Regions from separate parts of the Mesorhizobium sp. genome, predicted to be linked through region 1. Evidence: riboswitches for the same ligand, from Rfam matches in the RefSeq annotation. Region 1 holds a riboswitch; the other holds the start of a gene.
The links. A riboswitch is a leader RNA that binds a small molecule or an ion and turns the genes downstream of it on or off. The one in region 1 is predicted to bind thiamine pyrophosphate.
Positions count from the first base shown of each region.

Region 2: it holds a riboswitch for thiamine pyrophosphate, as region 1 does, so the genes downstream of both, ACO07C_RS00020 (YkoF family thiamine/hydroxymethylpyrimidine-binding protein) here and thiB (thiamine ABC transporter substrate binding subunit) in region 1, are expected to answer to the same signal.

Region 1 covers NZ_OZ245860.1:4,187,991-4,192,324, forward strand. The annotation lists gene ACO07C_RS19925 (ABC-F family ATP-binding cassette domain-containing protein) at 1-1,046, opposite strand, end outside; gene ACO07C_RS19930 (thiamine diphosphokinase) at 1,048-1,692, opposite strand; TPP riboswitch at 1,778-1,892, shown strand; gene thiB (thiamine ABC transporter substrate binding subunit) at 1,936-2,934, shown strand; gene thiP (thiamine/thiamine pyrophosphate ABC transporter permease) at 2,942-4,334, shown strand, end outside.
Region 2 covers NZ_OZ245860.1:580-4,913, reverse strand. The annotation lists gene ACO07C_RS00035 (ABC transporter substrate-binding protein) at 1-836, opposite strand, end outside; gene ACO07C_RS00030 (ABC transporter ATP-binding protein) at 839-1,600, opposite strand; gene ACO07C_RS00025 (ABC transporter permease) at 1,597-2,421, opposite strand; gene ACO07C_RS00020 (YkoF family thiamine/hydroxymethylpyrimidine-binding protein) at 2,463-3,071, opposite strand; TPP riboswitch at 3,062-3,175, opposite strand; gene ACO07C_RS00015 (hypothetical protein) at 3,471-3,797, shown strand; gene msrA (peptide-methionine (S)-S-oxide reductase MsrA) at 3,891-4,334, opposite strand, start outside.

The DNA.
Region 1 (4,334 bases):
GTGGCGATTTCCAGATTGGTGCCGAGCCGCACCGAGCCGGCGTCAGGCTTCATCTCGCCGGTCAGCATCTTCAGGAGGGTCGTCTTGCCAGCACCGTTGGGTCCGACCAGGCCGATACGGTCGCCACGCTGGATGCGGGTGGAGAATTCCTTGACCACGGTGAGGTCGCCAAAGCTCTTCTCGATGTTCTTGGCCTCGATCACGAGCTTGCCGGATTCCGCGGCGTCGCTGGCCACCATGGTGGCCGAGCCTTCGGCACCGCGATGGCCGCGAAAGCGCTGGCGCATGGTCTGTAATTCGCCGAGCCTGCGCATGTTGCGCTTGCGCCGCGCCGTCACGCCATAGCGCAGCCAGTGCTCCTCGCGCACGATCTGCCGGCCGAGCTTGTGCTGTTCGCGCTCTTCCTCTTCCAGCACCAGGTCGCGCCATTCCTCGAAATGGCCGAAACCCTTGTCCAGCCTGCGGGTCTGGCCACGATCGAGCCAGACGGTTGCGCGCGAGACGCGCTCGAGAAAGCGGCGGTCGTGCGAAATCACGATGAGCGCGGAAGACGTGCGGGCAAGTTCCTCTTCCAGCCACTCGATCACCGACAGGTCAAGATGGTTAGTCGGCTCGTCAAGCAGCAGAATATCGGGCTCCGGCGCCATGACGCGGGCAAGTGCGGCGCGCCGTGCCTCTCCGCCGGACAGGTCGCTCGGCCGCTCGTCGCCGGACAGGCCGAGATGCTCCATCAGATAGGTGGCGCGATAGGGATCATCCGCCGGTCCAAGCCCTGCCTCGACATAGGCGCGGATGTTGGTGAAGCCATCCATATCGGGCATTTGCGGCAGATAGCGCACAGTTGCCGAAGGTTGGCGAAAGACTTCGCCGTCCTGTGGCTCGATCAGGCCAGCCGCGATCTTCAGCAGCGTCGACTTGCCCGAGCCGTTGCGGCCGACAAGCGCGATCTTGTCGCCGGCCGAAGCGGCCAATGCGGCACCGTCGAGCAGCGGCGTGCCGCCGAAGGTGAGTTTTATGCCGTCGAGATTGAGAAGCGGCGGGGCCATGTCAGCTTTCTGGAAGAGGATAAGGGTGAGCCAGCAGCAGCGCGCGACCGCCGCCCAGAGCGATTTCAAGCCGGCCCCTGACCTCGTTGGAAATGGTCAGCGACGAGCCGAATGCGACCTCGACATGATCCAGCGGCCATTTGGCGCCTTTGACCGTGAGGCCGGAGAGGTCCGAGAAACCAAGGACTGAAAACAAGGTGGTGTCGGCGTAGTCGAAGCCGGCTTGTCCCGGCAGCAAGGGGATGGCTTCCTGCGCGCCGCTGGTCAACAGCACTTCCGTCCCGGCCTCGGCCAGCCGCAGACCGAGCGCCAGATGCAGGAAGGCGTGGTCCGCACGCCTGCCGCCGAAGGCTCCAACCAGGATCAGGCGCGTCGCGCCACGCTCGAGTGCGGCGCCAATGGCCAGTTCCCCATCGGTCTTGTCCTTCTCCGCGGGGAAAGTGCGGCGCGGCACGGTGGCCAGATCATCGGGCAGATTGGCTGGTATGGAATCGAAGTCGCCGACCCACAGTTCCGGGACAAGGCCCAACAGCCGCGCATGGCCGATGCCGGCATCGGCGGCGATAATCCGGGAGCCCTCGACCTGGCGGTCGAGCCGCGGCGTGCGGATGAGTTCGCCGCCAAGCAGGATGGTGAATGTGCTCATGCGCGTCGCCCTTACCAGCCCGGCACGGGAAACGGAAGGCGGCAAACTCCACTTGCGTGGTTCGTCGACCGGGCCTATGTGTCGAAACGCTCTAACGGGGTGCCGGACGCGATCTTCGCGGACCGGCTGAGAGGCAACCTTGCCAACCCGCTGAACCTGATCCGGTTTGTACCGGCGGAGGGATTAGACGTTTCGGACAGTCCGACGCCTCAATTCCTTTCAATTCGAACGAAGGAGGCGCCGATGCGCACGCTTTTATACTCTGTTGTCTCAGCCATGGTTGTTGCCCTGTCCGGTCCGGCCTTCGCCAAGGACAAGCTCACCATCTACACCTATGAGAGCTTCACCGCCGACTGGGGTCCCGGTCCCGCCGTGAAGAAGGAATTCGAGGCCGAATGCGGCTGCGATGTCGACTTCGTCTCGGTCGCCGACGGTGTGGCCCTGCTCAACCGCGTCAAGCTGGAAGGCGCCTCGACCAAAGCTGATATCGTGCTCGGCCTCGACACCAATCTCACCGCCGAGGCCAAGGCCACTGGCTTGTTTGCCCCGCACGGCCCGGTTTCGGACGTCAAAGTGCCCGGCGGCTGGACTGACGATACGTTTGTCCCGTTCGACTATGGCTATTTCGCCGTAGTCTATGACACGCAGAAGCTGAAGACGCCGCCAAAGAGCCTCAAGGATCTGGTCGAGGGCAGCGCCGACGACAAGATCGTCATCCAGGACCCGCGCACCTCCACACCCGGCCTCGGCCTGCTGCTCTGGGTCAAGTCCGTCTATGGCGACAAGGCGCCCGAAGCCTGGGCCAAGCTCAAGACCAAGGTGCTGACCGTGACGCCAGGCTGGAGCGAGGCCTACGGCCTGTTCACCAAGGGCGAGGCGCCAATGGTGCTGTCCTACACGACGTCGCCAGCCTATCACATGGTCGCGGAGAAGACCGATCGCTATCAGGCAGCGTCCTTCGAAGAGGGCGAATACCTGCAGATCGAGGTCGCCGGGATCACCACCACCGGAGCCAAGAATCCGCTGGCGGAAAAGTTCCTGGCCTTCATGACCGGGCCGAAGTTCCAGGATGTCATCCCCGAGACCAACTGGATGTTCCCCGCCGGCAAGACCGATGCGCCGCTCAATCCGGCCTTCGACAAACTGGTCAAGCCGACCAAGACCTTGCTGTTCAGCCCTGAGGAAGTCGCCGCCAACCGCAAGGTCTGGGTGGATGAATGGCTGGCTGTGATGAGCAAGTAGACGGGCAATGATGCCGGCGCGTTCGACCGACCCCCGCGTCACCGCCGGCATCGTCGCGCTTGCCGCGATCGCGCTGCTGATCGGCGGTGCGATCGCCGGCCTCCTCCACGAAGGCGTCAGGGATCCCTCGGGTGCGTGGGCGGCCTTCAATCCCTACCTCTTCCGCGTCGTCCGCTTCACCTTGTGGCAGGCGGCGCTGTCAACGCTGCTCTCGGTCGTGCCGGCGTTGTTCGTCGCGCGCGCTTTGTCTCGGCATCCACGCTTCTTCGGACGAAGCTTCATCCTGCAACTGTTCGCCGTGCCGCTGGCGCTGCCGGCCATCGTCGCCGCGCTCGGCATCCTGGCGCTCTACGGCCGTGCCGGTTATTTCGCCGGCGTTTTCACCGCGCTCGGCAACGGAAGCTGGCCGGGCATCTACGGCCTGTCGGGCATCCTCGTTGCGCATGTCTTCTTCAACCTGCCGCTCAGCGTCAGGTTGTTTCTTGAAGCGTTGCAGACGGTGCCCGCCGACCAGTGGCGGCTGGCGAGCCAGCTTGGCATGGGCGCCAGGCCGGCCTTTCGGTTGATCGAGTGGCCCACGCTGCGCGCCGCCATTCCCGGCGTTGCCGGGCTGGTGTTCATGCTTTGCATCACGTCCTTCACAATCGTGCTGACGCTGGGCGGTGGTCCGCGCGCGACGACGCTGGAGGTCGCGATCTATCAGGCGCTGCGCTTTGATTTCGATCCCGCGCTCGCGGTGGCGCTGACAGCGCTGCAGATCGCCTTGACCTTCATCGTGGTGCTGGCCCTGACGCGGCTTGGCGTCAACGTGGTCGGCGATGCCAATCTGCCCGTGGCGCCGCGCCGTTATCTTTCGGCTGGCAGGGCCGAGACCTGGCTCAACGCCGCGCTGATCGTTCTCGCGCTGCTGTTCGTCGCGGGCCCGATGGCGGCGACGGTGATGGCCGGGCTTGGAGCCGATCTCGGCCGCCTGGCCGGCGAGAGCGCGGTGCGGCAGGCGACGCTGACCAGTGCCGTGCTCGCCTTCCTGTCGGCACTGCTCTCGGTGATGCTGTCGCTGTCCCTGGTCATGGCGCGCCGGGCGTTGTCCCTGAACCGGAAGCGCGGTTCGAGGACATTGCTCGAACACGCCACGGATACCGGCGCCGGCTTCGTCCTCGTCGTGCCGCCGATCGTCATCGGCGCAGGCTGGTTCCTGCTGTTGCGCAATGTCAGCGACGTCTTCGCCATCGCGCCGATCATGGTCGTCACCGTCAACGCGGTGATGGCGATGCCCTTCGCTATCCGGGCCGTACGTCCCGCCCATGACGCGGCAAGCGAGCGGCACGAACGGCTTTGTGCGCAGCTCGGTATTTCAGGCTGGAACCGGCTGATACTGGTCGATTGGCCATCACTGCGGC
Region 2 (4,334 bases), 4.2 Mb from region 1:
GGATTGGTCAGGGCATCCTTGTTGGCTGATATCAAGAGGGCGGCCGCCTCTTCGGGGTGGCCGACGGCGAACTCGTAACCACGTTGCGTTGCCTGGACGAACGCCGCGGCAATTTTCGGGTTTGCCGTCAGATACGCCTCGCTGGAGGCGATGAAGGTGGTGTGTTCGTCGGGCACTCCGTAGTCGGCATAGCGGAAACTGCGCTGCTTCATGCCCCTCAACTCGGCGTCTACGCCTTCCCAGGTCGAGACCTCCAGCGTGAAATCGACGGAGCCATCGGCCAGTGCCTCATAGGCCGAAGTGCCGAGCGTCACGGTCTTGAAATCACCCTTGCCGCCGTCGTGGCGGATGATCGTCGAGATCAGAGCGTTCTCCCAGGCACTGCCAAAGCCACCATAGGTCAGGCCGTCGAGATTTCTGGGGCTTTTGATTCCGGCGCGGTCGGCGTTGAAGACCACGCGCCCCGTTTCGTGCTGCACAACGGCATAGACGGCTTTCAGGTCGGCGCCGGCGGACTTCTGGGTGAACAGGCCCAGCGCCCCGCTGATGCCGAAGTCGGCGATGCGATTGCTGACCAGTGTGCCCGAACCGGTATCACCGTAAGGCAGAATCTCGGCCTGCAGGCCGGCATCGGCGTAAAAGCCCTTGTCGCGGGCGATGAAGAGGCCGATGTGATTGGTGTTGACGGTCCAGTCGAGCGCGACGGTGACCTTTTGCGCCGGCGACTGGCCGGACGATGACTGGCCGGCCGATGACTGGGCGAAGGACCGGGAAGTCCCGGCAAAGCCGGTGGCGAGTGTCAGCAGCAGGGCCTGCCGGCGCGTGAAATCAGTCATCGTCATGTCCTTTGATTGGTCCGCGGGTTGAGAATGATGTCGAGGATTTCCGCTTCGAGCGCGCCGGCCTGGCGCGCCATGGCGTCGTTGAAATCGCGCGGGCGCGGCAGCCGCACCTTGATCTCGCCGACAATGCGGGCGGGACGCGCCGAAAGCACATAAATGCGATCGGACAGGAGCACCGCTTCGCGCACATCATGGGTGATGAGGAGTGCTGTCCAGCGGTGATGCCGCCACATCTGTTCCAGCCAGCGCTGCATGCTGGTCCTGGTCAGTGCGTCAAGCGCGCCGAAGGGCTCGTCAAGCAGCAACATGTCGCGCTCTTGCACGACCGTGCGCAGCAGTGCCGCGCGCTGGCGCATGCCGCCGGAAAGCTGCGCCGGGTAGTGCCGCTCGAAGCCGGCCAGCCCGAATTCGGTAAACAGGGGCTCGACACGGATGCGTGCCACCTTGCGGCGGATGCCTTGCACCTCGAGGCCAAGCGTCGTGTTGTCGATGACGCGCCGCCACGGCATAAGCGCGTCGCGCTGCGGCATGAATGCAAAGTGACGGCCATGGTCATCAAGCGGCGCACCGTCGAACAGCATTTCTCCGTGCGCGCCGTTCAGCCCGCCGGTCAGCAGTTGGAAGATCGTCGATTTGCCGGCGCCGGACGGGCCGAGGATTGAGACGAATTCGCCATGCGCTACGTTGAGCGAGATATCAGCCAGCACATCGAGGTCGCCGAAGCGCTTGCTTACGTTGCGCAGTTCAAGCCGTGTCATGACGATCCTTCCCCGGCATGTTCCCTGCGTTCCTTACCCACCCGCTCCCAAGGCATGGCAAGGTGCTGGATCAGCGCCGTCAGCCCGAACAGGACCAGCGTCAACAGCGCGCTCACCCCGACAGCGGCAAGCACCAGGTCGGGGCGGAAATTGTTCTTGGCTGACAGCATGTAGATGCCCAGTCCTTTCGCCGCGCCGGCATATTCAGCGAAAATCGCGCCAACCACCGCATAGGTGATGGAGATCTTCAGACCGGCGAAAAAATAGGGCAGAGCCGAAGGCAGCCGGGCCAGGAAAAAAACCCGCCATCGCCCGGCCCCCATGGCCTTCAGCATCTGACTGATCTCGATTTCGGTCGCCTCATAGCCCTGGCCCAGGGCGACCAGCATCGGAAAGAAGGTGACCAGCGCCACCAGCATGATCTTGGGCGCCAGGCCGAAGCCGAACCACAGCACGACCAGCGGCGCGATGGCGACCAGCGGCAATGTCTGGCTGACGATGAAGACCGGAAACAGCGCTCTCCTCAGCGGACGATAGAAATCGATGAGCATCGAGAGAACGAAAGCGGCGCTCAGCGAGCAGGCAAAGCCAAGCAGCGTGGCGCGGATGGTGGGAATGGTGTTTTCGACCAGCGCATCGCGGTTCAGCACCGCCTGTTCGAAGACACGGGAGGGCGCCGGCAGCGTTGTCGGCTTGATGCCGGAGAAGCGGGCATAGAGTTCCCAGGCCACCAGCAGGATGCCAACCGAAACGATGGCCGGCAAAGCCCTGACGATGGCTGATGTGAACCCGTGCGAACGGGCGTCTGGTAAAGCGGGCACGGCACGAACCTTTGGTACACAGCGCGAATGCGCTGGTAGCTTCACACAGCGGTTGGGCTGTTGGCCGAGACCGTGACGTCGAGGGTTACGTGGCCGGCGCCCGGCCCGAACCTGCAGAAGGCCTCGTTCAAGGTCGAGAACACAGCCCCGGCGTCGCCGCGCAACCTGGTGCAGAAATGCTTGGAACGGTCGAAGACGCCCGACTGCTTGAGAAAGTCGATGCAGCCGTAGATTTCGTCCATGTGGTCGCCGGTGCCCATCACATAAAGCGAGAACTGCACCGCCACCTGTTGGCGGGTGACATCGGCTTCCCGCACGGCTGCGATGGCCGCCGCCTTGCGCAGGCTGAGCGGTCCGACCGGGCCACCGATCGCGTCGGAACGGCAGATCGGATCATCGGGCTCGCCGGGACAGCCACGCGATATGGCCGCCGAAAGCACGCAGTGCTTGCCGCTGGCCGCCGCCGCCACGAACAGGTCGCGCATGGCCGGAAACAGCACCTCGGGCGGCCCGACCAGCAAGGTCGAGATGTCGTCCGTCTCGATCCTGAGCCTGTCGCGATAGGGATCGAGAGCGCCGAGCGCTCCAAGGATGACACCGACAAAATCGTCGGCCATGGGGTATAGGGAAATCTGTGCGCCTGAAAACATAGCCCGCCTCGCTCCGCTGGTATTACCCAGATCAGCTTCTAGGGTTTGTGGGCTTGCCGCCCCCGTCTCAGCCCCGACCGTACGGAGCACCCCTGTGGATGGACGCCATAAAGCACCATTCGAGCGATCGCGAAAGCGTTTTTTTCAGAAGCTGGCTTGCAGTGCACGGCTGCGGCGCCGGGCTCGTAGCCGGGTTTGGACGGCTGGGGTAGTCCCGATAATACGCGCCGGCCATCCTTTCCGCCTCCGGCCAAAGAGCTGGTTGCTTCTTGCTTCGGCCCGTTCTCTGCGGACGTCGGTTCCCTGCAACCGGCGATATTTTTTGGGGAACCTTCGTCGAATCGAGAGGTTGTCCCCACGGTCGCAAGGCGACGAAATGTCTAGAAATGGAGAAATACCATGTTCATGAAAATCATCGCAGCTTCTGTTCTCACCGTTGGTCTTGCCACGTCCGCGATGGCCCAAAGCACCGGTAGCGGCGCTGGTAACGCGGCCGATGGCGGTGGCAGCGGCAAGTCGGTTACGGTGAATCCGGTAACGCCGGCCTCGCCCAACACCACGGTACCGGATTCGGTGGACACGAACGCGACCAACAGCACCACCGGCATGAATTCAAATGCGGATCAGAACTGCCCGACCGGCCCGCAGGGTAGCCAGGCGGATGCATCGGGAACATCGCCGGGCAGCGCGGCACCGACGGTCAACGACAAAAACTGTGGCAAGTAATCATTGAACCTTCTGTCATGAAAAGGCCGTGGAGCACCCCCTCCATGGCCTTTCTTCGCGTTCATTGCTCGGCAAAGCCACGTACACCGGGTGTTACGAAACGGCCTTTTCACGAACCGGGAGCTTCCACCCCGGTCTGACGAAATGGCAGGTATAGCCATTGGGGTACTTCTCGAGATAATCCTGGTGCTCCGGCTCCGCCTGCCAGAAGGAGCCAGCGGGCTCCACCTCGGTGACGACCTTGCCGGGCCAGAGGCCCGAGGCATTGACATCGGCAATGGTGTCCTCGGCCACACGCTTCTGCTCGTCGCTGGTGTAGTAGATCGCCGAGCGATAGCTCATTCCGACATCGTTGCCCTGGCGGTTGCGTGTCGTGGGGTCATGAATCTGGAAGAACGATTCCAGCAGTGTGCGATAGCTGATCCGGCTTGGGTCGAAGATGATCTCGATGGCTTCCGCATGGGTGCCATGATTGCGATAGGTGGCATTAGGCACGTCACCGCCGGTGTAGCCGACTCGAGTGGAGATGACGCCGGG